One region of the Brucella sp. TWI432 genome, then DNA from elsewhere that is predicted to be linked to it. Evidence: riboswitches for the same ligand, from Rfam matches in the RefSeq annotation. Region 1 holds a riboswitch; each other region holds the start of a gene.

Region 1 (7,941 bases):
GCAGACATCTGGCCCGAGCACACTCATTGCGGCATTGCGTCCACCGAAGATCAGGTGCGCGCGGTCAGGACTATAGTCGATCTTTTCGTCAGGGCGCGCTTCGTCAGCTTCCTTCAATATAGCTCGGCTCTGCAATACATCGCCAAAGAGCACGATATAGGCTGCCAGCATCGTGGGAACAGCGGTGAGGAACATGGACAGCGGAGGCATGCCAAGGCCAAATATTGTATATTCTCGCCAGAGAGTGCCAAAATCCGGGCTTGTGAAGGACCATTCGATTGTTGGCCATGGTGCTTCGCCAAAAAGCGGCGCGATGATGACTGCAAGCAAAATGATCGGAAAGATACCGAGCTTGCCGATGGTTGCCAAAAGAGGATTGCTGTTTTTGATACGCGCAAATTGGCGCGAAAAAATCACATAGAAACCCATGCCAACAGCGATGCTGATCGTAAACGGGAATGTATCAAAGCGACCGCCGACTTTGAAAACAGTAATAACTGCAGCAAAACCAGCTCCCACGATGACACCTGCTTTGATGGCAGATGGTATCAGCTGAACGACACGATGCGCCAACCCTGTCGCCCCGATGAAGATCGAAAACAACCCGAGCATCATCTGGAACGCGACAAGGGCATGCACGCGTTCCGGTCCTTCTGGGAAAGTGGCGCAATAAGCCATGAGAAGGGGAATAGCGGGGGTGATCCAGCCTGGCACAACCGGATCGCCTAGCAGATGGTGCGCGAGATAGAAAAGACCGTTCAGGATGACGACGGCGAGCGCCACTTCAAAGGGCATGCCAAGAAGTTCTGTCATCAATGGAATTGCTGAAAGATCCACCGCGCACATCAATAGACCTTGGAAATAGTCAGGCCATTCGAATTTATAATGAACGAAGGGCAAGCGGATTTTAAACGGTCCGGCAGGCCAATATGGCTGCTCCTGACCGTCGATGCGTTCAGTGCTCAAGGTTTTAACTCCGAAAGGATGAAGCAGGCCGTAGAAGAGCGCTTATTGGGAGCACTCTTCCGCGTCTGGATTTAAATGATATTTGCTAACTCAGAAGGCTTCGCGATAAAGCGCAAGCGCGTCAGCTTCCGTCACGTCAACAGCGTTGTTACCCAGAAGACGCGTCTGAAGCATTGCATCGCCTGCAAGCATTTCGAGGCTTTCTTCTGTGACGCCGACATCGCGCAGGCGACGTGGAGCACCGGAACGGTTCATCAGGTCTTCCATATATGCAACGAAAGCTGCTGAACGTTCTTCGGTTGTACCCTCTGATTTGCCAATCAGAAGGTCAGCGAGTTCTGCATAAAGCTCGGCAGCACCCGCCATGTTAAAGCGCAGCACTGGCCCCAGCATCAGGGCATTGGAGAGGCCATGCGGTACATGATAATGACCGCCAAGTGGATAAGCCAGTGCATGAACGGCGCCTACCGGGGAGTTCGAGAAAGCTTGCCCTGCGAAATTTGCACCAAGCAGCATGGCTTCACGGGCGTGACGATCTTTGCCGTTTTCACAGGCTGCAACAAGATTGGCCGACAAAAGTTTCAACGCTTCGCGCGCAAAAGCATCGGAAAGAGGATTTTTCTTGATGCGGCTGGTATAGGCTTCGATTGCGTGAACCATGGCGTCGATGCCGGTGGCTGCTGTGTGAAGCGCTGGCAGACCGCAGGTCAGCTCTGCATCCAGAATGACGAAATCCGCGTAAAGCTGGCGGGAAACGACACCCATCTTGGTGGTTTCGCCGGTGGTCAGAATCGTGATGTTTGTCACTTCCGATCCGGTGCCAGCGGTGGTCGGAATCTGGATCAGCGGCAGACGCGTGCCCTGCACTTTGCCAATGCCATAAAGTTCAGACAGTTCCTGCTCAGAAACGATAAGCACGGCAGCAAGCTTGGCAATATCCATTGAAGAGCCGCCGCCCAGCCCCAATACGATATCGCAGCCTGCCGACTTGGCCTGATTGACACATTCAAACAAAACCGATTCCGGCGGATCAGCAACAACAGCATCGAAAATACTGGTGACGAAGCCCGCCTTTTCAAGTGAAGCCAGTGCTTCGTTGAGTACGCCAGCCTTGTGCAGACCCTTGTCGGTTACGATGAGGATTTTGCGTTCGGAAAACCGTTCGCCCAGAATTTCGCCAAGACGCTTCGCGGCACTCCACTCAACGAGCATTGAGCCAACGGTATCGAACGAAAATGGCTTGATCCCTACAGTCATACTTTCCACCCTTATCCAAATTTCCCCAGTGCCGAGGTCTCTCATTCCTCGCCGGTGCCGAGACTCTGGGTTTTAAATGGTCTGGCTTTCACATATAGCAAAGCCAGACCAGCAGTTTCCCGATGCCGCCGGTGCATCGGTCGTCTGAAGAGATGCTTGGGAGGATCCCTTCTTAATTGTTCAGCATGCTGAACAATGTTCAGAATTTGATGGATCGATACAGGATATGAAGCCCGGCTGTCAAATTATCCCTTCGAGGAAGAGCGAGGATCATAAGCCATTCAATGGCGCGCTCTATTGAGCAGTCGCGCAAACCATTGATCCCGTGTTGAGATTTTTTGCATGATTTGTAAGGCGAAACATAATTTCTGAGAGCTGCTGTGGCTGGGCTCGGATTATGTGCCGGGTGCTGGACGGCTTCGCTATATATTGTGTGTGAGCGTCTCTGTCAGATTGTCGAATGCCGCGAATCTATCTATCGGATTACCTGTTCACTGGTTTGGCCCGTCTGTGGTCGGGCACCATAAAATATCCCTGTTATTCACAGCCGCAGCGCAACAAAATTAGATTTAATTTTTTTTGAAGCATCTATCCATTGACGAAGTTTTAACTTCAGGTACTACATATTGTGTTCAAGGTTCTTACGATTCGTGAGAATTGAAAGCGAAGATGGGAATACGGTGCGCTGCATTCATCGTGGATGTTGTTAAGCCGTAGCTGCCCCCGCAACTGTAAGCGGCAAGCTCAAATCCAGATGTCACTGGCACAGGCCGGGAAGACGGATGAGGGCGGTGAGCCGTGAGCCAGGAGACCTGCCTTGAACGTAACGTCCACGGGCGGGGTGTCCGGTTGGCGCGCGATAAAGTGTGGCACTGTGCTGCCATGTTTTTTGGTGCCCCGTATATCCCTCTCAATAGCTTCGGGGTGAAAAGCATGTCGAGTGATTTGAAACAGAATAGTTCCGGTCCGCCCTTTACGGGCTAGTGTGCATGGCTTGCCAGTGGGGTGAGCCGCATTTCTTCAGTTTCCGAGTTTTTCCGCGCGCATTTTACCATGTGCGAGCGTCTTTGTGCGTCGTTACTCCAGTAGCCGCAACCCATACCAATCTATCCCCAGTGAGGAAAAAATGAACGTCACCGTCTATAGCAAGCCCGCCTGCGTCCAGTGCACAGCAACCACCCGCGCGCTCGATCGTCAGGGCATTGAATATGATGTTATCGACATTTCCGCGGATAGCGATGCGTATGATCTCGTTCAGGGACTGGGCTACCGTCAGGTGCCGGTTGTTGTTGCCGGTGAATCCCATTGGGCTGGTTTTCGTCCGGATATGATCAGCGCGCTGGCATAATCCCTTCCGCTGCCGGGGTTTGTTATGGGCCAGATCGTCTATTTTTCCAGCCGTTCGGAAAACACGCATCGCTTTGTGATGCGTCTGGGGATGCGCTCAAAGCGCATTCCGCTGGAAAGCTATGAAGACAATGTGGGCCTGTTGCGGGTCAACGAGCCTTTTGTGCTCGTAACACCAACCTATGGCGGCGGAGGCGCGAAAGGTGCTGTTCCCAAGCCGGTCATCCGCTTTCTTAATGATGCGGATAACCGATCCTTCATTCGCGGCGTCATTGCCGCTGGAAACAGCAATTTCGGGGAGGCCTTTGGCCTCGCAGGCAACATCATTTCTGCCAAATGTCAGGTTCCCTACCTCTATCGTTTTGAGCTTCTGGGAACCGACGAAGACATTGGCAATGTTAAAGACGGGATGGAACGATTTTGGACACGGCAGACACAACCCTGACCCGTGAGCACGAGACAGTCGCTGCTTCGCAAAAGCAGGAGTCATCTGCGGCGACGGTTGCTGCATCAGGCAGCAAGCCGCAGAAACCTGCTGAGACCTCGCTCGATTATCACGCGCTCAATGCAATGCTGAACCTCTATGATGATGAGGGGAAGATTCAGCTGCATCGCGACCGCCAGGCGGCACAGCAATATTTCCTGCAGCACGTCAACCAGAACACGGTGTTCTTCCATAATCTGCGTGAAAAGCTCGATTATCTGGTCGCTGAAGGCTATTATGAGCGGGAAGTGCTGGACCAGTATTCCTTTAATTTCGTGCGCGATCTTTTCGATCATGCCTATGACAAGAAGTTCCGCTTCCCGACCTTCCTTGGCGCATTCAAATATTACACCAGCTATACGTTGAAGACCTTCGACGGTAAGCGCTATCTCGAGCGCTACGAAGATCGTGTCTGCATGGTGGCGCTGACGCTTGCACGTGGCAACGAACAGCACGCACGCGAAATGGTCGATGAAATTATTGCGGGCCGTTATCAGCCAGCAACGCCGACCTTCCTCAATGCAGGCAAAAAGCAGCGCGGCGAGCTGGTCTCGTGCTTCTTGCTACGCGTTGAAGACAACATGGAATCGATTGGTCGCTCCATCAATTCGGCGCTTCAGCTTTCAAAGCGTGGCGGCGGTGTGGCTCTGAGCCTGACCAATATTCGTGAATCCGGCGCACCGATCAAACAGATTCAGAACCAGTCTTCCGGCATTATTCCGGTGATGAAGCTTTTGGAGGATTCATTCTCCTACGCTAACCAGCTTGGTGCGCGTCAAGGTGCGGGTGCGGTTTATCTGCACGCTCATCACCCTGATATTATGCGCTTCCTCGATACCAAGCGTGAAAATGCGGACGAAAAAATCCGCATCAAGACATTGTCGCTTGGTGTTGTGATTCCCGACATCACGTTCGAACTCGCTAAAAACGACGAAGATATGTATCTCTTCTCGCCTTATGACGTTGAACGCGTCTATGGCGTGCCGATGACCGAGATTTCGATCACCGAAAAATATCGGGAAATGGTTGATGACGGCCGTATCCGCAAGAAGAAGATCAATGCGCGTGATTTCTTTCAGGTTCTGGCGGAAATCCAGTTTGAGTCCGGCTATCCATACATCATGTTTGAAGACACGGTGAACCGCGCCAATCCAATCGATGGCCGCATCACCATGAGCAATCTCTGCTCGGAAATTCTTCAGGTGAGTGAAGCCAGCATCTTCAATGAAGATTTGTCTTATGAGCATTTGGGCAAGGATATTTCCTGCAACCTCGGCTCGCTCAATATTGCAGCAGCCATGGACAGCCCGGATTTTGGCAAGACCATCGAAACCTCAATCCGTGCTCTGACGGCTGTTTCAGACATGAGCCATATTGGCTCGGTGCCATCCGTTGCACGCGGCAATGATGAGAGTCACGCCATCGGCCTTGGCCAGATGAACCTACACGGCTATCTCGCCCGCGAGCGCATTTTCTATGGATCGGAAGAAGGCGTCGATTTCACCAATATCTATTTCTACACGGTGGCCTATCACGCTGTTCGCGCGTCCAATCTGATCGCCATTGAACAGAAAAGCTCGTTCAAGGGCTTTGAAAAGTCGAAATATGCGACGGGCGAATATTTCGACAAATATACCGATCAGGTCTGGGAGCCTGCGACGGATAAGGTCCGCGAGATTTTCGAGAATGCCGGTATTGCGATCCCGACACAGGAAGACTGGCAGGAACTGAAAAAATCCGTCATGGAAGGCGGGCTTTATAATCAGAACCTGCAGGCCGTGCCGCCGACTGGTTCGATCTCCTATATCAACCATTCGACCTCTTCGATCCATCCGATTGTTTCCAAGATCGAAATCCGTAAAGAGGGCAAGATTGGCCGTGTTTATTACCCGGCTGCCTTCATGACGAATGATAATCTTGAATATTATCAGGATGCTTACGAGATTGGCCCGGAAAAGATCATCGACACCTATGCGGCGGCAACGCAGCATGTCGATCAGGGTCTGTCGCTGACGCTGTTCTTCCGTGATACCGCCACCACGCGCGATATCAACAAGGCTCAAATCTACGCGTGGAAGAAGGGCATCAAGACGATCTACTACATCCGCCTGCGCCAGATGGCGCTCGAAGGTACGCAGGTTGAAGGCTGCGTCTCTTGCGCTCTCTGATCAGGATCGAGACAAATGAATATGCAGTTTAAAAACAACAATGCGAAAAAGCCGGCGGTCGTGCGGGCCATCAACTGGAACCGGATTGAAGACGACAAAGACCTCGAAGTCTGGAACCGTCTGACCGGCAATTTCTGGCTGCCGGAAAAGGTGCCGCTCTCCAACGATATCCAGTCGTGGGAAACGCTCAAAGCCGAAGAAAAGCAGCTCACCATCCGCGTGTTCACAGGTCTGACGCTTCTGGATACGATCCAGAATGCCGTTGGTGCTGTGACACTTATGGAGGATGCCTCAACGCCGCATGAAGAAGCTGTTTTGTCGAACATTTCCTTCATGGAAGCGGTTCATGCACGGTCTTACTCGTCGATCTTTTCGACACTGTGCCTGACGCCCGATGTGGACGATGCCTATCGCTGGTCGGAAGAAAACGAATTCCTGCAAAGGAAGTCGCAGCTGATCCTCGAAAATTATAACGCTGAAGATCCGCTCAAGAAGAAGATTGCCAGCGTGTTTCTGGAAAGCTTCCTGTTCTATTCGGGCTTCTATCTGCCGATGTACTGGTCGAGCCGCGCCAAGCTCACCAACACGGCTGACCTCATCCGCCTGATCATCCGCGATGAAGCCGTTCATGGCTATTATATCGGCTATAAGTATCAGCGCGCGCTTGAGAAGCTTGATGAAGCCAAAAAGCAGGAGATCAAGGATTTTGCCTTCGATCTGTTGTTGGAGCTTTATGACAATGAAGTGCGTTATACCGAAGCGCTTTATGATGGCGTGGGTCTGACCGAAGACGTGAAGAAGTTTCTGCATTACAATGCAAACAAGGCTCTGATGAACCTTGGCTATGAAGCCCTGTTTCCGGCGGAAGCCTGTAAGGTCAATCCGGCGATCCTTTCGGCGCTTTCGCCGAATGCCGACGAGAACCATGACTTTTTCTCAGGCTCAGGCTCTTCTTATGTGATTGGCAAGGCAGTCGCGACTGAAGACGAAGACTGGGATTTTTAAGCGAAGCTGACACGCAATAAAATCCGGCGAAACTGGTTTCGCCGGATTTTTTTTGGAATCAATTTCCGCAATATGATGTCTTTCTTATCAAGGTGAGCATTGGTGCTAACCATTATGTCGCTTCTGGTTAGTGTTTTGTGCAATTTCGCTTATATCTGTTGCCACAAGTTTGGAGTAGCTCTAAAGCATGTCGCGGAAAAGTGGGAACCGGTTTTCCGAGAACGACATGCGTAAAACAAGAAGATAGAGCGAGCGTATTGGGTACGATTAGGCGTGATCAGTCGCTCGCGGGCTCCACGGATATTGGCAGCGTTAGCTGGGTTGTTCCAACTGTGCAGATGCGCGGTACAACATGCGCAATCGGCACGCCGCTTCATTCATGGCAGATGGTTGCGCAGGGTAAACTGCCTGCGGCGCAAAATTATGAGAAGTACGGCCGCAGAGCTGTTCCGCAACCCGGAGCAGATTGCAAAAGTCAAACAAGATCATAAACGATGCTCAATGGAGCCGTCTTTGTGAGTCCAATCCCGGATAATGTTCAACCAGCCTTGCCCACCTCCGATCAACAAAGCACCTGCCTGAAAGAATGACCCGGAAAACAGATGACGTTTATTTCCTTATCTCCTAAGCGGCTTGAGGCATCATGAAGGCTTTTCTCGATATTCTGAGCTTTGGACCGGATGGCTGGGGCCATGTTCTGATGATGGCGGTGCT
Region 2 (7,941 bases), on a different contig from region 1:
CTGCACCAAGCTTGCCAAAGCTTGCTGGCACCATGTTGACGCGACGCGTTGAGCGTTCAGCCACATCGGCCTTCACGCTATCGAGTTTCGACGGATCAACGAGATCGGCCTTATTGAGAACAATCAGGTCAGCTGCATGAATCTGATCCTCAAAAAGTTCCTCTAAAGGGCTTTCATGATCAAGAGATTCGTCCGCTGCGCGCTGTGCATCCACCTTATCGTGGTCATCCGCAAAACGACCTTCGGCAACGGCAGCGGCATCGATAACCGTCACCACGCCATCGACTGTTACCTGCGTCTTGATTTCAGGCCAGTTGAAAGCTGCGACCAGCGGCTGCGGCAGTGCCAAACCGGATGTCTCAATCACAATATGATCGGGGCGGTCCGCACGGTCCAAAAGCTTGGTCATGGTCGGAATGAAATCATCAGCAACGGTGCAGCAGATGCAGCCATTGTTGAGTTCGATCACGTCTTCCTCACGGCAGCTTTCAATGCCGCAGCCTTTGAGAATTCCACCATCGACGCCCAGATCGCCAAACTCATTGATGATAAGCGCAATACGCTTGCCATTGGCATTTTCCAGCAGATTACGGATCAGTGTCGTCTTGCCGGAACCTAAGAATCCGGTGATCACCGTTGCTGGAATTTTCTGTCCCTGCATCAAATTAACCCTTCATTTTGAGCGACAGACCTGCCGCCATGAAATAAACTTCATCTGCCACTGATGCCACAGCCTGATGCAAAAACCCGGCTGAATCGCGAAACGCGCGCGCCATCCGATTTTCCGGCACAATGCCTAAACCAACTTCGTTGGAAACGAAAACAACCGGACCTGAAAGCTCAGGCAATGCCGCTATCAGCGTCTCAGTTTCAGCAGCGATATTCTGCTCTGCCATCATCAGATTGGTGACCCAGAGCGTCAAGCAATCGACCAGCACAAAGCGGTCATGCCGCACGCATTTTTCAAGCGCGCCCACAAGGTCGAGTGGCTCCTCCACCGTCTGCCATTCACGCCCGCGACGATCGCGGTGAATGGAGATGCGGCTTTCCATTTCTTTGTCGAATGCGCGCCCTGTCGCAAGATAGACGGGTTGAAGACCTGAGCCTTCAACCAGTTTCTCCGCATAAGACGACTTACCGGATCGGGCTCCGCCAAGAACGAACGTGATTTTTGCATTTTCATTTCGTGGCAGAGCCATGCCTATCAGCCTTCAATATCCGACTTTGCATAGGCCTGAATAAACCAGCCCAGCGCAAGACCAATCACTGCCCACATGAACAGGTTTGTTGCAAGCGATGCGACGGCATATTGCGAAGCAAGCAGCGCTGGAATTGGTGATGCAATATCGTGCGGATGCGGTGCACCATAAAGATGTGGGGAGATAATCAGCACCAGTCCAAGGATTTTAGAAACAATCTCAGCACGCAAAACCAGCAGATAGATGCCGACACCACTCAACACCACGGTCAAGATCCACCAGAGCTGACGCTGCGCCAGATCGGCGGCAGGCATCGCAGGCAATTCCGGCGAAAGCCCTAAAGCTGGCAGGAAAGCGACCGCAAAAAAGCCGGCTATCCCCCAGAGGATACCATTCTGCGGTGTAATACGGCGACCGAGAAGAAGCGCAACCCCACCCAGAAGCAGGGCAAAACCTGCACCGGCCACGAGATTGGCAAGCAATGTGTTGCCAAGACGACCGAACGGCAGTTCAGCGCCCTCTTCTTCTTCGCCATCACTGGCAGCCACCGCAGCATGGTCGTGTGGCGCAGCCGCTTCGGCGTCACCATGGCTATGACCGCCACCGGCGTCTTCATAAGTTTCCGCCTGAATGATCAACGGAACGGTTTTCAAATACATGGCAGGCGTCACGAGAAGCCCTGCCAGAAGGCCAGCAGCAAGCGTGGCCAGAAGATAACGGATCAACATTTCATTCCCTCAACAGCAATCCCGCTTCGATGATTGTCCCCCATCGAGCGCTGCTTATTTCCTGTTTTAAAAGCTAAAGGCTTAGTGGCAGGGAAAACCGTATGAATGACGCGTGTCATGCGCCGAATCATGCAGCATATCAGAATGGGCTATCCCAACGCCGTAAATCAGAAATGCGCCGAGCATGAGCGACACCACTGCCGTTCCAAGACGAGCAGCAAGGGAGAGAGGGAGTGTATTGGAAAGTGTATTTTCGTTACGCGCAGCCATGACAACCTCCGTGCAGGCAGCAGGGAAAACCTCCCAGGGGGTGCGGACATAATGTCCTTCACGCAACAGGCAGGTCTCCTGGCTCACGGGTCGTGGGGAGTGATGCACCTTCCCAGAAACGCTGATGTTTCCAGTGGTTGCCAGTTGCCCGGCTTGCCTCATCCCTCTCCGCTCTACAGTCGCGGGGTCGGCTGCGATAAAGACGCCCGGATTGGGTCCGTCCGTCGCATTCCCTTTTTGGTATCGCCGGGATTCGTTCCGGCAAAGACCTATTGCATAAAGTGACATTAGGCGTTCACTGTTGCGGCGTCAATCGAGTGCAAACAACCCGTCAATATCAAGGCAGGACTCAAGGCCATCAGCCAGTTCATCAAGCGCGGTTTCAATGCTTTCGCGATAGTTCCCACCTGAACCGCACACACCGAGCCCCGCCAGAAATCTATGCCGGAACGCATCTGCACTGAAAGCACCATGCAGATAAGTCCCCATGATACGTCCGCTCGCAGAAACGGCACCATCATCATGATCACCGATCCGCGAAAATGGCCGGATCACATCAGGGCCAGTGGTACGCCCGATATGAATCTCATAGCCATCAAGCTTAGCATCATAAAGCTGTGAGTGCGCCACAACATTGCGCACGACTTTCTCCGGCTCCATCATGGTTTCGACGTCCAGCAGTCCCAACCCGTCGATGTCGCGCACCTGTCCCTCGATACCGTCCGGGTCGCTGATCCGTTTGCCGAGCATCTGAAACCCGCCGCAAATGCCAAGCACATGCCCGCCGCGCCGCACGTGAAGCTGCAAATCGCGCTCCCAGCCGTTTTCACGAAAGGCAATCAGATCGGCAATCGTCGATTTCGTCCCCGGCAAAACCACAAGCCCTGCATCATGCGGCAGTGGTTGGCCGGGCGGAACCATCACAACTTCAACCTCACACTCCGCTTTCAGCGGATCAAGATCATCGAAATTCGCAATGCGCGGCAACATGGGAACTGCCACTTTCAACGCCTTGGCATCACCCCGCGTTGCGCGTTCCAGCACCACCGAATCCTCCGCAGGCAAACGCGACACGGCTTTAAGCCACGGCACGACACCAAACGATCGCCAGCCCGTAAAACGGGTAATTGCCTCAAGACCATCATCAAACAGCGAAACATCGCCACGAAACTTGTTGATCAGAAAGCCACGCACCATGGCACGGTCTTCTTCGGCCAGAATTGCATGCGTTCCGACCAGTGATGCAATCACTCCGCCCCGATCAATATCTCCCACCAGCACCACCGGCACATTTGCACGTGTGGCAAAGCCCATATTGGCAATATCACCGGCGCGCAGATTAATTTCGGCAGGCGACCCCGCCCCTTCAATCAACACCAGATCAGCACCTTCACTGATAAGATCAAAGGATTCCATCACCGCGGCCATCAGCTGCGGCTTCAATAGTTGATAATAACGCCCGCGCGCCTCGCCACGCACTTTTCCCTGCACAACGACCTGACTGCCCATATCGGTCTGTGGTTTTAGCAGAACCGGGTTCATATGCACCGATGACGGCACACCGCACGCCAGAGCCTGAAGCCATTGCGCGCGACCAATCTCACCGCCATCCTCGCTGACGGCTGCATTGTTTGACATATTTTGCGGCTTGAAGGGCCAGACTTTCAGCCCCCGATTGCGTGCCAGACGGCAAAGACCGGCAACAAGCACGCTTTTGCCGACATCCGAACCCGTTCCCTGAAACATGATTGCGCGTGTCATGCGAGCTTGCCTATCCCAAGTTTATGCCACTGGCAATCACCAGCGATTGCGGCAAGCTTATATGCAAAAATGCGCATCAGTTTATTACAAAAGTGAGCAACATTATTCCAAAGCAGCGTTGGCAGCCGCGCGTCATTGTGATCTAGTCGCTTCAGGAGGATGCGGTGCTCATAGGGAGGAAACCATGGATACTGCCGACCAGAACCAGTTTGAACTCAACGAGGATCAGCGCGCCATTCAGGATATGGCCCGCGGCTTTGCATCCGATTGCGTTGCGCCTTATGCACTGCAATGGGATCGCGAGAGACATTTCCCGATTGACGTCATAAAAGAAACCGGCCCACTCGGCATGGGCGGCATCTACGTTCGCGAAGACGTGGGCGGATCAGCACTCAAGCGCTCAGACGCGGTCCTTATTTTCGAGGCAATCGCCGAGGCCTGCCCCGCTTTTTCAGCCTTTATCTCCATCCACAACATGGCTGCATGGATGATCGATACGTTTGGCGATGAAAGCCAGCGCCAGACATTCCTGCCCAAGCTCACATCAATGGACTGGCTTGCGAGCTATTGCCTGACAGAACCCGGATCCGGTTCCGACGCAGCCGCACTTTCCACCCGCGCGCAGCGCGATGGCGATCATTATGTGCTTAATGGCACCAAGCAGTTTATTTCCGGTGCAGGCGCCACTGACCTGTATGTCACAATGGTGCGTACCGGCGAGGACGGCCCGAAGGGCATTTCTGCCATTGTTGTGCCGAAAGATGCGCCCGGCCTGTCATTTGGTGCCAATGAGCACAAGATGGGCTGGAACATGCAACCCACCCGAACGGTGATTTTCGACAATTGCCGCGTGCCAGTTGCAAATCGTCTGGGTGACGAGGGCACCGGTTTTAAGATCGCTATGGCAGGCCTTGATGGCGGACGCTTGAACATCGCCGCATGCTCGCTGGGCGGCGCACGATCGGCGCTGAACAAGGCACTGGAATACTCAAACCAGCGCAAGGCTTTCGGCCAGACAATTGATCGCTTTCAGGCATTGCAGTTCCGCCTGGCGGATATGGAGACCGAGCTCTCGGCAGCACGACAGCTTCTTTACTCGGCTGCAAGCAAGCTTGATCGCAAAACCCATGATGCCGGCAAATGGTCAGCCATGGCCAAACGCTTTGTTACTGACACTGGTTTTGATGTGGCCAATGACGCGCTGCAAATTCTGGGCGGCTATGGCTACCTTCATGATTACGGCATCGAAAAACTTGTCCGCGATCTGCGCGTTCACCAGATTCTTGAAGGCACAAACGAGATCATGCGCGTCATTGTTGCACGCCATATGATCGGACGCTGATACATATCTATATGGGAGAAAATCATGGCCACTATCGCTTTTATCGGCCTTGGCAACATGGGCGGACCGATGGCCGCCAATCTGGTGAAAGCCGGGCATAAGGTCATTGGTTTTGATCTGCTGCCTGCTCATCTTGAAGAAGCGAAAGCCAATGGCCTTGAGATCGCAACCAGTGCTGCGGGCGCCGTTCAAACCGCAGATGCAGTGATCACCATGCTGCCCGCAGGCAAACATGTTCTTTCGGTTTATGAAGACATCATGCCTTATGCCCGAAAAGATTCAGTTTTTATCGACTGCTCGACAATTGATGTCGATTCTGCACGCAAGGCCCACGAGATTGCAGCAAGAAACGGCCAGCTTTCTGTTGATGCGCCTGTATCAGGCGGCACAGGCGGCGCTTCTGCCGGCACGCTGACCTTCATGGCAGGCGGCAGCGACGATGCCTTTGGCAAGGCCGAACCGCTGCTTCAGCCTATGGCCGGTAAAATCGTTCATTGCGGCGGTGATGGTGCAGGACAGGCTGCAAAGATCTGCAACAATATGATCCTCGGCATTTCGATGATCGGCGTCAGTGAAGCCTTCGTACTCGCTGAAAAGCTGGGGCTCTCGCACCAGGCGCTGTTTGATGTGGCTTCAACCTCATCAGGCCAGTGCTGGTCACTGACAACTTACTGTCCTGTACCGGGACCAGTTCCGGCATCGCCCGCCAATCGCGAATATAAGCCCGGATTTGCAGCAGCCCTGATGCTCAAGGACCTCAAGCTTTCACAGGAAGCGGCAAAAAGTTCAGGTGCTGCAACACCATTGGGCGCACACGCAGAAGCGCTTTACAGCCGTTTCGACAATGAAGGCCATGGAGGGGAAGATTTTTCAAGCATCATCAACTTCCTTCGCGCAACAAAGACGGTTGATGAAAACAAAGCCTGATGCATTTTCTCTGAAGAAAGTTGAAAAAACTTCACTTGTTTAGATTTGCTTAAGTGTCTGATAACGGTCCGGTAACAATGTTGCGCTAGAAAGGAGCAAGAGACGGTTTACACCTTCTCGACGCTCCGGATCTGGTACTGCGTACCGGAGCTTCAGTCTCTTCCGCCTGTGTATTGTTTGGTGGAAGCGCCATGCGTATTTGGCAAGACCGTGCACCTGACGAGGCAGCGCGGTTTTCTGCCGTTGCTGATAATTCATAAATTATACGTGATGATATTGTAAGTTTTTACTTCCGTGATTGAAATCAGGCCATAATCCTGTGAGAGGTATTTCAATTGGAGTACCGTTCGGTCTATTTTGCCAGCTAGACTCCAAGATCTATCGAATTTAAGCATCGTATTTCTTGAAATGCGATTCAGATTTTGGGCAACAGCATTTTGACCACCCTCAAAGCAACCACAGCGCACACTGCAAATAAGTCACTCTTTGGCCTGCCCTTGGCAGTGGTCTTTGTGCTTTGCTATTTTGCTTTTCAGGCAATTCTTGTAACGCTCGTTTCCAATGGCGCAGGCCTTGATGATGCCGAACAGCTTGCCAATATCGGCTATCTGGACTGGGGATATGGCGGATCGCAGCCGCCTCTCTACACATGGATAACCAATATTGCAGCCTCCGTGCTTGGCACATCGATGCTCACGCTGCAAATCGTCAAATTCAGCATGCTTGCCAGCCTGTTTCTGAGCGTCTTTGGCGGAATGCGACTTTTGGGCTTCTCCCGTATGGTCGCTTCAGCATCCATGCTGGGACTGTTCCTCATTCCGCAAATCGGCTGGGAATCACAGCGCGCGCTGACCCATTCCATTGCAGGCACTGCGGGATGCGGCTGGGCATTTCTGGCTTTTGCATGGCATATGCGTGACCGACATGCCGTTTCCGCAGCAGCACTCGGCATTGCAATGGCAGCGGCCATTCTCGGCAAGTTCAACGCATCGCTGTTTGTGATTATGCTGATCGTCACCGGATTATCGGTTGCAGACTATCGCAAGGTCCTGCTTTCAAGGCTCTCTTTTATAACGATCACTGCATTTGCAATTTGCTTCACGCCAACAGCGAACTGGATGCTTGCACACAAGTCGAGTGTGATTGCGCGTTCCGAAAAGCTTCAGATCGGTGCATCCGGCAGTCTGATCTTCGATCGCCTGAATGGTGTGGGAAGCTTCATCGAAGCAGCTTTTCTCTTCGCTGTCGTGGTACTTGCAATCGCGGGCATCATATCTCTTGTTCATCGCTCCAAACGCACCGCGCCAAGCAGACCATTCACCAATGGTGAAGCGTTCATGCGGCGTCTTCTCGTAGTGGGAATGCTGATCGTTTTGGTGGGCGTGGTCGTTGCTGGCGTCAGCAACATAAAGGATCGCTGGCTGCAACCGGTGCTGTTCCTTACGCCAGCGGTCATGGCATGTCTTTTTGAACAATATCGCCGGAACACGCGCGCGCTTACCGAATTCGCGGCCATTAGCATTGCGCTATCGCTCGTTGTACCGCCTGTTCTTGGCTATTATCTGACCTATGGCTCTAGCACTCCGCCCTATGGTCAACTGGATTATCAAAGCCTTTATCAAGAGATACGCAAAGATGGTGATTTTAAAACAATCCTGACAGACAACGCGCAGATTGGCGGGAATTTCAGGCTCTTCGATCCATCAATCGAAGT
Region 3 (7,941 bases), on a different contig from region 1:
TAGGATGTCACGAGGGAATCGACCCGAATGTACGGTAGGCCGAAAATATACATAACGGGCGCTTCCTGTTCTGGTGTCTCTACGCTCGGTTCGGCGTTGTCAAAATTGTACGAAACACCGCAAGTTGACGTTGATGATTTCTACTGGATGCCGACCGATCCGCCGTTCAGCGTGAAACGCCCATTTGAGGAGCGGGTGCGCCTGATCGCCGAACGGCAAAGTACAGCTGACGGGTGGATATTGACCGGCTCCTTCATCGGCTGGGGAGAAGCCCTGATCCGTGACGTCGATCTGATTGTCTTTCTTTACACACCTTCCGCCATCAGACTGCAACGTCTCGACCAACGAGAGGCGGCGCGCCACGGTGATCGCATTCGCCCCGGCGGCGACATGCACGAAGCGCATTTAGCATTTCGGGAATGGGCATCAGGTTATGATGACCCCGACTTCGCCGGACGGAATCTCGCTCAACATGAACGCTGGCTTGGCCAGCAAACGGCTCCGACTCTTACACTGCAAGGCGAGAAGCCAACAGATGAGCTGGCAGGTGCGGTATACAACGAATTTGAGCGCATCCTTAAGAGGGCGGCAGGTTAACTGCGTTAGATATGTCGTGAGGTTTTTGATAGTGTTTATGCGGCATTTCCAAGTTGTTTGACCTTGAAATCTGCTTTTACGGAATTGAGGTGTTGTTTATTAGCAATTCTTCAAAAGGCATAGTGAGCTCTGCCTGCATTCATTTGAGCAATATCAAATCGCAAGCAAGATGGACGATTCCCATGAAAGCTGAGAGCGTTTTCTCGCATCGCGGTGCGATCCTGCTGAAATTTTTGATTCTGTTGAAGAAGCATTCAATCTGATAGCGCTCCTTGTAGAGTCCCAATTTATTGTAGGTATGAAACACGTCGGAAAATATATCCACATAACGCGCCACATTATGCGCCACATAGTTATCAAGAATGATGCTGAAAGCCCGCAAAATATGGGCTTTATAGATAGCGGTGAAGCGACCCGTCCGTACCATCTAATCTAAAATCACATTAATTCTGGGTCTTTACGCACTATTTTGAGTGCAACGTTTCTGTTTGGAACCAAATCCACCATTGATCATTGGCCTATTGTATAGGTTTCGAGGCAGGAGGAGGTTTGATCCGTGAAACAGCTAAACCCGGATGAAGCAAGGCAGGGCCGGGAGGGGAAGCCGGTTCTTATCATTTTGCTGATCAGTCTTGTTGCGGCTGCGGTAGTCTGGGTGCTCGTTGAAATATTTGGCAGCGTCATTGCGCCTGAAGTGCCTTCCAACAGTGAGCGTTCCGTTTCTCCTGCTGCAACGCAAACTAAGCCGCCAGCATCAGCAGAATGATCCGAGCAGATATCTGCCGTCTTTTGAGGACGGCTTAGTGATTGCTCGATGAGCCATGAAAAAGTGTTGCCGAATAAACCGTGTTTTGAGCTTGAAAGTTATCTTGATAATTTTCCAATGCAATTTTCAGAGAGCACAAAAATTGCATTGAAAGTATGTGAGCTCGTAGTGGCAACGCCAAGTTTATATTTTTTGAAACGTGCTCAACTGTTCTCTAAGGCGCGCAAGATTGCGTCCTTTAAGTTGAGGCGATGTTTGCGTAAATTTGTTTCCTCTTCTTCGCTGACCGGCGAAATTCTGGTTTCGGCGCGATGAATACGGTCGTTGATTGAGTCATATTCTTCAAGAATGCGCGCAAATTTTGGGTCTGCACTTTTTAAAGCATGGATGGCGCTGAGCTTGTCAGGAAATTCTTCACCCAGTGTATGTGGAGTGTTGGACATGATTTTCTCCTTTTATGAAGGCACTTTGGCAACAGGGAAATGAAGTATCATTGATTCCGATCAATATGGATGTTTATCCGCGCTGCCAGTAGGGCCGCCCTATCTGCGTATGACATCACAGATTTTCATCCATACCACGAACCAAGATATAATTGTCCACGCAGCCAGGAGTGTCTTGCGCTTAATCGTACCCAGAACGCTCGCTCTATCTTCTCGTTTTTATGAATGCCATTCTCGAAAAGGCGGTTCTCAGTTTTCCTGGACATGCTTTAACTATAAAGCCAGCCAGCTCGCTTGACGCGGCTGGTATCGGGACGTAATAGAGTTACGACGGTTCCCCGACCGAGAGCGAAGGGGATTAATAGGGAACACGGTGAGGACGACCCAAAAGGGACCGAGACCGTGGCTGCCCCCGCAACTGTAAGCGGATGCTGTTCATCCTCGTGACGCTGTCAAGGCGTTATGCCACTAAGCCCACAATGGCTCGGGAAGGCAGATGAACGGCCTATATTCGCGAGCCAGGAGACCTGCCGTCTAACGTAGTCCATTGTCACGGGCGGGGATGCCCGGAGCAGGAGTTGGTTATGACAGCTTTTCGCGTCGCAAGACGTTGTTTCCTATTGTCATTCATATCCTCGGATATGTCCGTTCACTTCAGGCGCCGGACCGGTTCCGCCGTTTGACGCGGCCATTTCTCACATTTCTTTCGGGGATAAAAATGAAACTTTCAGATCAGGCGCCTTTGGGCGCACTCTTGGCTGCTGCCGCCCTTTTCGTAACGAGCTTTGCGAGCAATGCTTTCGCTGCCGATACCACTTACCCGCTAACGCTCAAGAATTGTGGCCGCGATGTAACCTTTAAACACGCACCTGAGCGTGCGGTTGCCGTGGGGCAGAGCAGCGCCGAAATCATGTATCTGCTCGGCCTTGGCGACAAGATGGTCGGCACCGCCGTTTGGATCGGGCCGGTTCTCAAAGGCTATGAAGAAGCCAATGCCAAGGTGAAACGTCTTGCGGATAACGATCCGAGCTTTGAAAGCGTGCTTGCTGAAAAGCCGGATATGGTGGCTGCGCAGTTTCAGTGGCATGTGGGTCCTGAGGGCATTGTTGCAAAGCCTGAACAGTTTGAAGAACTGGGAATTCCGGTTTACACCGCGCCAGCCGATTGTGTAGGCAAGGATAATTCCGGCGGCGGTGATGGCGTACGTCACACCGTTTTCTCGATGGATCTTATCTATCAGGAAGTTGAAGAACTCGCGCAGATTTTCAACGTGCAGGATCGTGGTGCACAGGTTGTCGCTGATCTGAAAGCGCGCGAAGAAGCGGCTCGCAAGAAGGTTAGCTCTGTCGAAGGCAAGCTTTCTGCTGTGGTGTGGTTCTCCAGTGCCGAACTTGATATTGATCCCTATGTCGCGGGCAAAAATGGTGCTCCGGCCTACATTCTGAAAACGCTCGGCATCGATAATATCATTGATAGCGAAGAGGAATGGCCGACAGTCGGCTGGGAAACAATCGCCAAAGCCAATCCGACGATGATTGTTGCTGGAACGATGGATCGTCGTCGTTTTCCTGCCGATGATGTTGCAGTCAAGCGGGAGTTTTTGAAGACTGATCCGGTTGCAAGCCTCATGCCCGCCGTTAAGGAAGGCCATGTTTTTGATATGGATGCGCAGGCCATGAACCCGACCATTCGCACCATCGAAGGCATTGAAACACTGGCTGATGCAATTGCCGCCTCGGGTCTGAATAAATGACAATGCGCGCAGCCACGGGGCAATTATTAAAGTCAAAAGGGACGAGCGGCAGGGTGCTGTTTGCAACCTTGGCACTTGTTTTGTTACTTTTTGCCTTGTGGCTGGGCGCAGCCATTGGCGAAACACCGATACCTCTCGATGTGGTGGCGAAAACCATTGCTAATCGCGTCTGGAATGCCGGTTATCCGCTTGAGCTGATTGATGAAGGTATCGTGTGGAGTTATCGGCTGAGCCGCGCGGTTGTGGCGGCCTGTTGTGGTGCAGCGCTGGCGATGTCTGGCGTGGTCTTGCAGTCGCTCCTGCGCAATTCATTGGCAGATCCCTATATTCTGGGCATTTCAGCTGGTGCTTCGACCGGCGCGGTTGCTGTGGCAATTCTTGGCATTGGTGCAGGTATGCTTTCGCTGTCGTTGGGGGCATTTATCGGTGCAATCATTGCGTTTGTGCTGGTGTCCCTACTGGCGTTGCGGGCGGGCCATGGCAACAGCGCCATCATCCTGGCAGGCATTGCAGGTTCACAGCTTTTCAACGCGTTAACATCTTTTATTGTGACCAAGGCTGCAAATGCCGAGCAGGCGCGTGGCATCATGTTCTGGCTTTTGGGCAATTTGTCCGGGGTGCGCTGGCCTGACGTGGCCCTTGCGCTGCCTGCCTGTATGATCGGGCTTGCGATTTGTCTTTGGCATGCACGTGCGCTCGACGCCTTCACTTTTGGAACGGAATCAGCGGCATCGCTTGGAATTCCTGTGCGCCGCGTCTACGCCGTTTTGATTGGTGTCAGCGCCATGATGACGGCGGTGATGGTTTCCATCGTCGGCTCCATTGGCTTTATAGGTCTGGTCATTCCACATGCAGCACGCATGGTGGTCGGTGTTCGACATGGACGTCTGTTGCCCGCAGCGGCTCTGATTGGAGCGATTTTCATGATTATCGCAGATGTTCTGTCTCGCATCATCATCCCCGGTCAGGTTTTGCCGATTGGGGTCATAACAGCTCTGTTCGGCGCACCGGCATTTGCATTCCTGCTTGGGCAGAGGAGGGCACAGTCATGATGCTTTCGACACATAATGTCTGCTGGTCGGTGGGGCATGTTGAAATCCTTCGCGCGGTATCGCTCACAGTAAACGAAGGTGAATTTCTTGGAATAATTGGGCCAAACGGTTCGGGAAAAACAAGCCTTTTATCGCTTCTTTCAGGTGTTCGTCGCAGTCGTTCAGGTGAAGTCAAGCTTAACGACACGCCGATTCAACAGCTTAAACGTCGTGAAATTGCTCGTATACTGGCTTTGGTTGAGCAACAGGCGGGTACAACGGATCGTATTACGGCCCGGCAGGCGGTGGAATTGGGACGAACGCCTTATCTTGGAGCGCTTTCGCCATGGTCGGCGCAGGATGATGCGATTGTTAATCGTGCATTGGCCAATGTTGATATGGTGCATTTGGCCGACCGTTGCTGGCATACGCTTTCAGGCGGAGAACGTCAGCGCATTCACATCGCACGCGCGCTTGCACAGGAACCGCAGATTCTGCTTTTGGACGAGCCGACCAATCATCTTGATATTGGTCATCAGATCGGACTTCTCGACCTTGTTCGCCGCCAGAACCTGACAGTGGTGGCTGCACTCCATGACCTTAATCATGCGGCGATGTTTTGTGATCGCATCGCCGTGATGGATAAAGGTCGGTTGGTGGCGCTTGGCACACCGCGTGATGTGCTGCGCGCTGAATGTATCCGTAAAGTTTTCGGCGTTGACGTTGATGTTGAATATCATGGTGTCGATGGCTGTCATATTCGCTACCGCGTACCGCACCATCCGGCTCTAGAACTCAAGCACTCCGCATGAATGGGATTGGTATGACAATGAAAAAACGATTCTTCTTCGCCGCAGCTTTGATGGCTTTTTCCGTATCTCCGGCACTGGCTGAAACTTTTGAGGTCAAAATGCTGAACAGAGGAGAGAAGGGATCAATGGTCTTTGAGCCGGACTTCCTGAAGCTTGCTCCCGGCGACAAGGTGAAATTTATCGCGACCCAAAAGAGCCATAATGCAGCGACCATTGACGGTATGGTGCCGGAAGGCAATCCCGGTTTTAAAGGCAAGATTAATGAAGAAATCGAAGTGACATTCGATCAGGCCGGGTTCTACGGTATCAAGTGCTCACCGCATTACGGCATGGGAATGGTCATGCTGATCAAGGTTGGTGAAGCAGAGCTTCCGAAGGCCTATCGCGAGGTTAAATTCCCGGCGCGCGCCAAACCGCGTTTTGAAGAGATATTTGCAGTGGTTGATGCTGATAAATAAGGGGTTAATATAAGTAATAGCTAATTCAAATATGAGATATATCAGTAAGTCTATGTAAACATGTGACTTTTGTGTAAGTTTATCACAGCAAAGTGAGCCGGATGGTTGACAATCTGTTTCCATTTCGTTGACAGTTTGTTTATATGGTCACTCATAACATTCAGTTAAGCTCTCTTGGTTCCGAGTGAGCGAGCCCCGAAAGGCTGGCATGATCATATTTTGAGTATGGCACTCTTTCGGCAACTGGATGCAAGAACTGTCGTAGAATTCATCGCTCGATGATGGTTCACTTTGAATGAAGTATATATAACCGACATTCTTGTCTCTGCGGGGGCAGCACTTTGAACAAGCATGTTACCAAGGATTTTTTAAAATAAATTATTTTAGGTATAATGCGCGGCGGCCTTAAATTTTTGAAGGTCGCCGCTTTTTATATGGGGCGCTGTAAAAGTGTTTAACGCACAGCGGCTTTCAAACGTTGCTGGTCCAGATGAAGGTTGAGTTCCTTCGCGCGTGCAATAACTGGTACAAAGCGGCGCTGCTTCTTTTCCGCATGGTTGGATGCAATGTCTGCGATGCGGTGTTTGAGGAACGGGTTCAGAAAACGCTCGCGAACGCTGATAACATAGGCTTCCGCCTGTTCACCCAAGCCATCAGCCGCAAAAACCGGCAGAACTTCTTCGCGCCAAAGGGCTTCAAGCTCATGTCGGATTGTTTCATCCTGCATGGCTTCCAATACGATCTCATCTTTAGGGCGATTACCATTCAGCCATTGCTCGGCAATGAAAGTGTGGCCGAGATTGAGCAGATAAAGCTTGAGACGTTCATAAAGCGCAAGATTGTCCGTCACGACGATATCGGGATGCGTGCAGGGAAGCGTGAGTCCGTCTGTCTGTTCAATGGCCCAGATCGCATAGGGCTCGGCAATAGCACCGACCGGATCGATTGGCTCAGAAACGATACGGTCAACGAGGCTGTTGGCAAAAACGCAGTTGCTCTCGACCCATTGCGTGAATGCTTTCGGCAGGCTCCAGTTTTCTGCAAGATCAAGTACAATCGAGCGCAGCTTGTCGCCATTGCGCGAGATCAGCTCGCACGGGAAAATAGACAGTGGCGCATCTGGATTAACCTGCCAGCGGTGATGCAGCAGCACAAGCAGCTTGGCGGGGAAGCTTTTTGGTAGGCGACCGACTTCGCTTAGCAGGGAAACATCATCAGACTCATCAAGCTCAAAACCCTTGTCACCCGTATTGGACAGGATCACCTGAGCCTGCGTGGCGAGGGCGCGTATTGCCTGCCAGTCGGTGTGAGCGGAATAGGCGGCGCTCACGTTCTTTGCCTGATGTTTTTCATCAACTGGCTTGCCGTCTCGTAAGCCTCGAATGATGACCGGATAGCCTTCGCCACTGTTGAGTGCGCTAATACGGCGTGTGCTTTCAGGGTTGGAGGTTGTCTGAACAATGGCGATTGTGCCGATGGCATTGCCCTTTGCCAGAGCTTCCGAGATGAAAAAATCCGCATGCCCGAGCAGAAAGCGGCTGGTGCCAAATTGTAGAATCGTTGGCTGGTCGGTCATGAGTTCCTCCTCAAAAATTGTTTTGAAATAGCTATGCCAATGGCCAAAATTGGTCAAGCCACTCTTTAAAAGCCGTCTAAAGCCCGGTGCGACAAAACTGACAAACCGGTCAATATTCAATGTTTACAGCATAATAGGGTATCTTGCACTTTTCAGAACTTCAAAATATGGTAAGGCCAATTTGGGAGAGAGCATGAGCGAGCATATCGGCTCCGTGGAACCGCGGAGGCTTTACCAACAGATTGCCGACCGGGTCAGGCTGCTGATCCGCGAAGGACATTTTCCAAGCGGAAGCAGACTTCCCGCTGAGCGCGAACTTGCGCAGCAGTTGGGTGTTTCGCGCCCCTCTTTGCGTGAGGCACTGATCGCGCTTGAAATTGCTGGCAATGTCGAAATCCGTATGGGCTCGGGCATTTATGTTGCGTCTGAAGAGACGCGACATCCGGCGCAGGGCGGTTCGATTGGTGAAAGCCCGCTTGAAATCATGCAGGCGCGTTCGCTGATT
Region 4 (7,941 bases), on a different contig from region 1:
GTGCTCTCCGCTGGCGGACGCGTGCTTAATCTGGTTGATGTCAGCGATGTCTATATGACTTTTTTCCTGCCGACCTCGCAGGCCGGACGAGTGGCCATTGGCGCAGACGCGCGCATCGTTCTTGATGCCGCACCGCAATATGTGATCCCTGCCAAAATCAGCTTCGTGGCCGATGTCGCGCAATTCACGCCAAAATCAGTTGAAACTGAAGAAGAGCGTCAGAAGCTCATGTTCCGCGTTAAAGCCAAAATTCCGCAGGAATTGCTTCAGAAATATATTCAGCAGGTCAAAACCGGGCTTCCGGGTATGGCTTATGTCAAGCTTGATCCAAATGTGGAGTGGCCGAAGAACCTTGCGGAAACCGTAAAATGAGTATGGCTTCGATACAGACTGGCCTCAGCGGCGACAGTTTTGTCGTCCGCGCTGACAGTGTGAAGCTTTCTTATGGATCGACGGAAGCCTTGCGCGATATTTCGCTCAACGTGCCTGCCGGTTGTATGGTCGGACTGATTGGGCCTGATGGTGTGGGCAAGTCCAGTCTTCTGTCACTGATCGCTGGCGCTCGCGTTATGCAGAAGGGCAGAATCGAAGTGCTGGGTGGCGACATTGCTGACAAGCGTCATCGTCAGGCGGCTTTTCCACGTATTGCTTTTATGCCCCAAGGGTTGGGAAAAAACCTTTATCCAACGCTCTCTGTCTTCGAGAACATCGAATTCTTTGGACGGCTGTTTGGCCATGACAAGCACGAGCGCGAACGCCGCATTGCAGACCTTCTGGCGCGAACGGGCATGTCGCCTTTTGCAGATCGTCCGGCGGGTAAGCTTTCCGGCGGCATGAAACAGAAGACGAGCCTTTGCTGCTCGCTGATCCATGATCCTGATCTGCTGATCCTTGATGAGCCGACAACGGGCGTCGATCCTTTGTCGCGTCGTCAGTTCTGGGAACTGATTAACGATATCCGCAAGGATCGTCCGGGGATGAGTGTTATTGTTTCGACAGCGTATATGGAAGAAGCGCAACGCTTTGACTGGCTGGTTGCGATGAATGACGGCCAGATTCTGGCAACTGGTTCGCCTCAGGAGTTGCTTGAGAAAACCCAGACACCCAATCTTGATGCGGCTTTCATAGCGCTTTTGCCTGAGGAGCTTCGACAGGGGCACAGCGAAGTTGTGATGCCACCGCGCAATATGCAGTCAGATAGTGACATCGCTATCGAAGCCGGGCATGTCACGGTGCGATTTGGCAATTTCACGGCTGTCGACGATGTGAGTTTCCGCATTCCGCGCGGCGAGATTTTTGGATTTCTCGGTTCCAATGGCTGCGGCAAATCGACGACGATGAAGGTTTTGACCGGGCTTTTGCCTGCAAGTGAAGGCACGGCAAGGCTGTTTGGGCGTGAGGTCGACCCAAAGGATATCGATATACGCCGTCATGTTGGTTACATGTCGCAGGCGTTTTCGCTCTATTCCGAACTCACAGTTCATCAAAATCTGGAGCTTCACGCCAAGCTGTTTGGCATGTCCGAGGACAAGACCAAAAGCAGAATCAAGGAACTGGCCCAAAGGTTTGATTTGGCTGAAGTTCTGGATGTTTTACCCGACTCGATGCCGCTCGGTATCCGCCAGCGCCTGTCGCTGGCTGTGGCGCTGATCCACGCGCCGGATATTCTCATTCTCGATGAGCCTACTTCAGGCGTTGACCCGGTTGCGCGCGATGCATTCTGGCAAATCCTTGCCGATCTTTCACGCAACGACAATGTCACGATTTTCGTGTCGACCCATTTTATGAATGAGGCGGAACTGTGTGACCGGATCTCTTTGATGCATGCCGGTAAGGTGTTGATCAGCGACACGCCAAAAGCCATCACCGAAAGCCGCAACGCAGCGACACTTGAAGACGCTTTCATCGCATATCTTGAAGAAGCAATTGGCGAAACAGCGCCTAAAAAAGACGTTCAGGAGGCGGCGAAGGTTCAGCCTGAAAAGGTTGAGAATGACAAAAGGCCAAGCTCCAGCTGGTTACCAAATCCGCGGCGGATGCTGGCGTTCTCGCGGCGCGAGGCGTTGGAGCTCAAGCGCGACCCGATCCGCGCGACACTGGCTATTCTGGGCACTGTCATCCTGATGTTCGTGATCGGTTATGGTATCAATCTTGATGTCGAGGATCTGACATTCGCGGTTCTGGATCGTGACGATACGACAATCAGCCGGGATTACACGCAGCAACTTGCCGGTTCCCGCTATTTTATCGAAAAAGCACCCATTACTGATTATGATGATCTTGATCGGCGTATGCGTGAAGGTGAAATCAGTCTGGCGATTGAAATCCCACCGAATTTCGGCAGCAATGTCGCGCATGGTCGTTCTGTCGAAATTGGTGCCTGGATCGATGGTGCCATGCCGATGCGTGCGGAAACTGTGCGTGGTTATGTCCAGGGTATGCATGTCAATTGGCTGACGCAAAAGGCGCGCGAGCTTTATGGAAATGCTGCCGCTGTCGGGAATTTCAATCTGGAAATTCGATATCGCTATAATCCGGACGTGCAGAGCCTAGTGGCCATGGTGCCAGCGGTTATTCCGCTGCTTTTGCTGATGATCCCGGCCATGCTGGCGGTTCTCAGTGTCGTGCGCGAGAAGGAACTTGGCTCGATCATTAATTTCTATGTGACGCCGGTGACCAAGTTCGAGTTTCTGCTGGGCAAACAGCTGCCTTATATCGCGCTTGCCTTTATTAACTTCCTGATGCTGACGGCGTTTGCGGTTTTCATCTTCCGCGTGCCATTCACGGGCAGTTTCCTGACCTATGCCACGGCAGCGCTTCTTTATGTCATCATCACCACCGGTATGGGGCTGGTGATTTCGACCTTTATCAATAGCCAGATTGCGGCAATCTTCGGTACAGCATTGTTGACGCTCATTCCGGCAGTGCAATATTCCGGCATTATCGATCCGGTGTCATCTCTTCAGGGAGCAGGCGCCTTCATCGGCAAGATATATCCGACAACGTATTTCGTGACGATTTCGCGCGGGACTTTCTCAAAAGCGCTCGGCTTCTCTGATCTTGCCGGATCGTTCCTGCCGCTGCTGATCGCCATACCGGTTCTGACCGTTCTCGGTATTGTACTTCTCAAGAAGCAGGCGGGCTGAGATGCGAATTTCCAATATATTCCAGCTTGGCATCAAAGAACTGCGCGGATTGGCGCGCGATCCTATGCTTCTGCTGCTCATTGTCTATGCCTTCACGCTTGCGATTTACACGGCTGCAAAAGCCATGCCGGAAAATCTCAACAATGCAGCGATCGCAATTGTTGATGAGGATCAATCGCCGATTTCGGGACGTATTACGACTGCATTTTATCCGCCGTATTTTGTGCCTCCAAAGCTCATCTCATCGCATGAGATGGATAAGCGGATGGACACAGGGCTTGATACGTTCGCGCTCAATATTCCGCCAAATTTTCAGCGCGATCTGCTTGCCGGGCGTTCGCCGACGATCCAGCTGAATATCGATGCAACGCGCATGAGTCAGGCCTTCACCGGCGGCGGTTATGTTCAGTCGATTGTCTCAAGTGAAGTGAACGAGTTTCTCAATCGCTATCGTGGGGACACGCAAACGCCGGTTGGACTTAACTTACGTGCGCGCTTCAATCAGGATCTGAACAAAGGCTGGTTTGGTGCGATCACCAATGTCATCTCATCAGTGACCATGCTTTCGATCATCCTGACTGGTGCAGCTCTTATCCGGGAACGCGAGCATGGCACAATCGAACATCTGCTGGTTATGCCGGTGACGCCACTTGAGATCATGATCTCCAAGATATGGTCGATGGGGATGGTGGTGCTGGTGGCAACGGCTTTTTCGCTTATTGTGGTTGTGCAGGGTATTCTGGCCGTGCCGATTAATGGCTCGCTGACGCTGTTTTTAGCGGGTGCTGCGTTGCAGCTTTTTGCAACCACCAGCCTTGGCATTTTTCTTGCAACGATTGCCGGTTCCATGCCGCAGTTCGGGCTTTTGCTTATGCTGGTTCTGTTGCCTCTTCAGGTGCTTTCCGGTGGTACAACGCCGCGCGAAAGCATGCCGGAAATTATCCAGAATATCATGCTGGCAGCGCCCAATACGTATTTCGTGATGTTAGCGCAATCGGTGCTGTTCCGCGGTGCGGGACTGAGTGTCGTATGGCCGCAATTGCTGGCTATGATTGTCATCGGAAGCGTTCTTTTCTTCTTTGCGCTTCGTCGTTTCCGCGATTTTCTGAGATAAAAATCTATATAATTCAACCATCTCAATCGCTTTGCTCCGAATGTGATTCAGAAGGGGCACATTGTTGCAGTTGATAATTTACTGCGGCCTTGCTATCGCTCTTAAAGGACATGGTTCCGCCTTCACGGCGGATGAAAAGGGAACACGGTGAGATCTTGCGATCAATGCCGTGACTGCCCCCGCAACTGTGACCGGAGAGTCGTCCTCTCATGATTTGTATCATGATACAGCCACTGAAGTTTCAGGCTTTGGGAAGGTGGAGGTTCGATGAAGACCCGGAAGTCAGGAGACCTGCCATATCCAGTCACCCATGGCTGACACGAGGGGTGTTCAGTCGCGGCCGTCCGTAGCGGTGACATTGTGAAATGTTGCCGTGGGACACAGACAAGGGGGCACCCTGATTTCTGGCGCTTGCGGTGAGTCAAAGCTTGCGTGCAGGAAGAATAAATATATGCAAACTCTCAAATTATCGGCGTTTCTCGCATCGGGTCTTCTGTTTGCCATGCCACTTGATGCAAGAGCACAAGACAATGAAGACGGGATTGTGCTCGATACGATTGTGGTTACACCGCTTCGCAGGGCGACGTCGCTGCAACGCTCAACCTCCTCTGTGACGGTGATCGATAAAGCTGATATCGAACGATCCGCAGCCCCTGATCTGCAATCCCTTTTGCAATATTATCCGGGTATTTCGATTACCACCAATGGCGGGCAGGGTTCGTCATCCAGTCTCTATATACGCGGCATGTCGTCCAAGCAGACGGTGGTGCTGGTCAATGGTGTACGCACGGCCTCCGCCACAACTGGCGCAACAGCGCTGGCCAATATTCCATTGATGTCTATTGATCGCATTGAGATTGCCAAAGGTGTGCATTCTTCGCAATATGGCGCGGATGCGATGGGCGGCGTTATCAATATCATCACCAAACAGGGCGGCGCCTGTGGCGAACGTTCCTTCTGTGGGAGTGTGAGCACGGGCGTTACCCATCCATGGGGTGGATATGCATCTGCTTCGCTGCAGGGACGCAGCCAAGACGGTATCGACTATGCCTTTGGTGCCGCTGTGACCGGTACACAGGGATATAATTTCACGACGCCTGAAGCTTTTGGCTATGAGCCGGACCGCGATGGTTTTCTGCAGGGCGCGTTTAATTTCGCGCTCTCCAAAGATTTCGATTGGGGCAGGATTTATACAGATGGTTTGTTGAGCCGCGGGCGCAATCAATATGATGGAAAAGCGCCGTCTTTCAACGAAGCCTATACCACGGCTTTCAATGGCAAGATCGGAGTGCGCATTGATCATACGGATGACTGGTCATCAACGATTGAAGTCAGTTCCGGGCTCGATCACAGCCGGAATTTTCGCAAAGGTGTGAGTGGTTCTGATCGGTTTGAAACCACGCGCTACGGTGTTTACGTCTCGACGGAAAAGCAGTTTGAAACGGGTGATTTTAGCCATACCCTGACGGGCGGCGTTGAAGCTTATCGCGAGGATGTCAATGCAACCGTGTCTTATGCTGAAACCAGCCGAGACCTGGCGGCAGTCTTTGGGCAATATTCGCTGGAATATGATGCGCTGCGGTTTGATGGTGGTGTTCGCTACGATCACAATGAGCAGTTCGGTGATGTCGTCACTTATAATCTTGGCGCGAGCTACGAAATTGTGCCTGATCTGGTGCTGCGCTCATCATTCGGTACGGGTTTCCGTGCGCCGACATTTAATGAGCTTTATTATCCCGGCTATGCCAATCCTGATTTGCAACCGGAAAAATCCCGCTCTTACGAGGTTGGTCTGAACTGGCAGGTCACAGACAAAACAAGCGTTGATATGGCGTTTTATCAAACATGGCTGCGTGATGCGATTATGAATACCAAAGGCGCAGACCGTAAAAGCCGACCCTATAATGTTGCGCATGCTCAGATTACCGGGTTTGAGGCAACGCTTGTGCATCGATTTAATGACATATGGGGCATCAAAGGGTCTATTGATCTGAAGCGTCCGATTGATGAGGATTCGGATAATGATCTGGTCTATCGGGAGCGTGTCAAAGCGACAGCCGAGGTTAATTACAAGCCGGTCGACAAGCTCGATCTCACAGCACGACTGCGTTATGGTGGTTCGCGTTTTGCCGATGCTGACAATACGATCAAGCTTGATCCTTATTTGACGGCAGATTTCATCGCACTCTATGACATCGATACCCAGTCTCAGCTTAAAGTTTCGGTCGAAAATATCTTTAACAAGGATTATCAGACGACGTCGGGTTACAATGCACCGGGGCGCAGCTTTACTATTGGCCTGACGCGGAATTTCTGATTGCGGATCATGTGGGCGAATAAACGGCTATTGGCATCGAAAATCAGGCTCGGTCTGTTGGCCGGCCTGTTTCTGGCTGGCCTTCATCCGGCGTTGGCACAGGAGAAGCCCAAGCGCGTGGTGTCGATCAATGTTTGCACAGATCAGCTCGCCATGTTGCTGGCGGATGATACGCAGTTGCAATCGGTATCCTATCTTTCGCGTGATCCGCTTTTGTCGGTGATGACCGCGAAAGCGCAGCAATTGCCGGTCAATCACGGACAGGCGGAAGAGGTTTTTCTTGCGAAACCCGATCTGGTGCTGGCAGGCACATTTTCCTCGCGCGCGACTGTTGGACTGTTGCGCGAGCTGGGTGTTCGGGTTGAGGAATTTGCTCCTGCACGGTCTTTTGAAGATATTCGCGCGCATATGAAGCGGATGGGGGCATTGTTGGGCCGGGAAGAGCAGGCGGATAGGCAAATTGCGGCCATGAATGCCGCTTTGGCAGAAGTTCCAAAGCCTGCGCATCGGCAAACGGTCGCGCTCTATTATGCCAATAGCTATACGTCGGGGCGTGGCACGTTGATCGACGAAGCTATACGCCTTGCGGGTCTTGATAATCTTGCAGACAAAGCTGGTATTCGTGGTTCTGGCATGCTGCCTTTGGAAATGCTGATCATGAATAAGCCAGATATTCTGGTCCGGGGATCACGCGGGCGACCACCCGCACTGGCCTTTGAGAATTTTGAACATCCGGCTTTGCGGGCTCTGGAGAAAGAGACGAGAATCGTAACATTGAACGATAATCTGACAGTCTGCGGTGGGCCATTCAGCGTTGATGCGGTGACAGAGCTTTCGGAGGCTGCGCGTGACTGAAAATGCTCGCTTTTATCTCCTGCTGCTTTTGCTTGGCTTGTTGGTGGCAGCATTGTTTGTCGTGTCGTTGCTGATTGGTCCAGCATCCATCGGTGTGGGCGAGAGCATCAAGGCGCTGTTAACGGGGCAGGGCGATGTGATCGTGCTGGTGATGCGTGAAATCCGCTTGCCACGTGCAATCCTCGCATTGCTGATCGGTACGTCACTGGGGCTTTCAGGGGCTGCTCTTCAGGGATATCTGCGCAATCCGCTGGCCGAGCCGGGTTTGCTTGGCGTGAGTTCTTCGGCATCGCTGGGCGCCGTGATTGCGATCTATACCGGATTTTCGCAGGTTTTTCCCTTGGCGCTGCCGTTGCTGGCGTTGATAGGTGCTTTTATCTCGGTGTTCCTGGTGAAGACACTTGCCGGACGTCATGCCGGAACCTTGACGGTCATTCTGGCCGGTGTTGCCGTTACCAGTCTTGCGGGAGCACTGACGGCATTGGCGCTTAATCTCTCGCCCAATCCTT

What was found. A riboswitch is a leader RNA that binds a small molecule or an ion and turns the genes downstream of it on or off. The one in region 1 is predicted to bind cobalamin.
Positions count from the first base shown of each region.
Region 2: another riboswitch for cobalamin. It lies ahead of ABE527_RS06095 (CbtB domain-containing protein); the one in region 1 lies ahead of nrdH (glutaredoxin-like protein NrdH).
Region 3: another riboswitch for cobalamin. It lies ahead of ABE527_RS10095 (ABC transporter substrate-binding protein); the one in region 1 lies ahead of nrdH (glutaredoxin-like protein NrdH).
Region 4: another riboswitch for cobalamin. It lies ahead of ABE527_RS05925 (TonB-dependent receptor domain-containing protein); the one in region 1 lies ahead of nrdH (glutaredoxin-like protein NrdH).

Region 1 covers NZ_JBDJNL010000007.1:108,380-116,320, forward strand. The annotation lists gene ABE527_RS12110 (hypothetical protein) at 1-966, opposite strand, end outside; gene ABE527_RS12115 (iron-containing alcohol dehydrogenase) at 1,057-2,223, opposite strand; cobalamin riboswitch at 2,842-3,057, shown strand; gene nrdH (glutaredoxin-like protein NrdH) at 3,350-3,571, shown strand; gene nrdI (class Ib ribonucleoside-diphosphate reductase assembly flavoprotein NrdI) at 3,596-4,015, shown strand; gene nrdE (class 1b ribonucleoside-diphosphate reductase subunit alpha) at 3,991-6,222, shown strand; gene nrdF (class 1b ribonucleoside-diphosphate reductase subunit beta) at 6,238-7,227, shown strand; partial or broken gene ABE527_RS12140 (amidohydrolase) at 7,503-7,817, shown strand; gene ABE527_RS12145 (ABC transporter permease) at 7,871-7,941, shown strand, end outside.
Region 2 covers NZ_JBDJNL010000002.1:211,892-219,832, reverse strand. The annotation lists gene cobW (cobalamin biosynthesis protein CobW) at 1-661, opposite strand, end outside; gene cobU (bifunctional adenosylcobinamide kinase/adenosylcobinamide-phosphate guanylyltransferase) at 666-1,199, opposite strand; gene ABE527_RS06100 (CbtA family protein) at 1,205-1,927, opposite strand; gene ABE527_RS06095 (CbtB domain-containing protein) at 2,009-2,197, opposite strand; cobalamin riboswitch at 2,249-2,485, opposite strand; gene ABE527_RS06090 (cobyric acid synthase) at 2,507-3,958, opposite strand; gene ABE527_RS06085 (isobutyryl-CoA dehydrogenase) at 4,143-5,300, shown strand; gene mmsB (3-hydroxyisobutyrate dehydrogenase) at 5,325-6,227, shown strand; gene ABE527_RS06075 (glycosyltransferase family protein) at 6,665-7,941, shown strand, end outside.
Region 3 covers NZ_JBDJNL010000005.1:84,135-92,075, reverse strand. The annotation lists gene ABE527_RS10115 (ATP-binding protein) at 28-597, shown strand; partial or broken gene ABE527_RS10110 (IS5-like element IS711 family transposase) at 737-897, opposite strand; gene ABE527_RS10105 (hypothetical protein) at 1,154-1,363, shown strand; gene ABE527_RS10100 (HP1242/YdcH family protein) at 1,567-1,806, opposite strand; cobalamin riboswitch at 2,121-2,355, shown strand; gene ABE527_RS10095 (ABC transporter substrate-binding protein) at 2,525-3,559, shown strand; gene ABE527_RS10090 (FecCD family ABC transporter permease) at 3,556-4,611, shown strand; gene ABE527_RS10085 (ABC transporter ATP-binding protein) at 4,608-5,402, shown strand; gene ABE527_RS10080 (pseudoazurin) at 5,420-5,860, shown strand; gene ABE527_RS10075 (mannitol dehydrogenase family protein) at 6,315-7,436, opposite strand; gene ABE527_RS10070 (FadR/GntR family transcriptional regulator) at 7,630-7,941, shown strand, end outside.
Region 4 covers NZ_JBDJNL010000002.1:171,859-179,799, forward strand. The annotation lists gene ABE527_RS05910 (HlyD family secretion protein) at 1-372, shown strand, start outside; gene rbbA (ribosome-associated ATPase/putative transporter RbbA) at 369-3,146, shown strand; gene ABE527_RS05920 (ABC transporter permease) at 3,148-4,260, shown strand; cobalamin riboswitch at 4,355-4,573, shown strand; gene ABE527_RS05925 (TonB-dependent receptor domain-containing protein) at 4,712-6,577, shown strand; gene ABE527_RS05930 (ABC transporter substrate-binding protein) at 6,608-7,432, shown strand; gene ABE527_RS05935 (FecCD family ABC transporter permease) at 7,425-7,941, shown strand, end outside.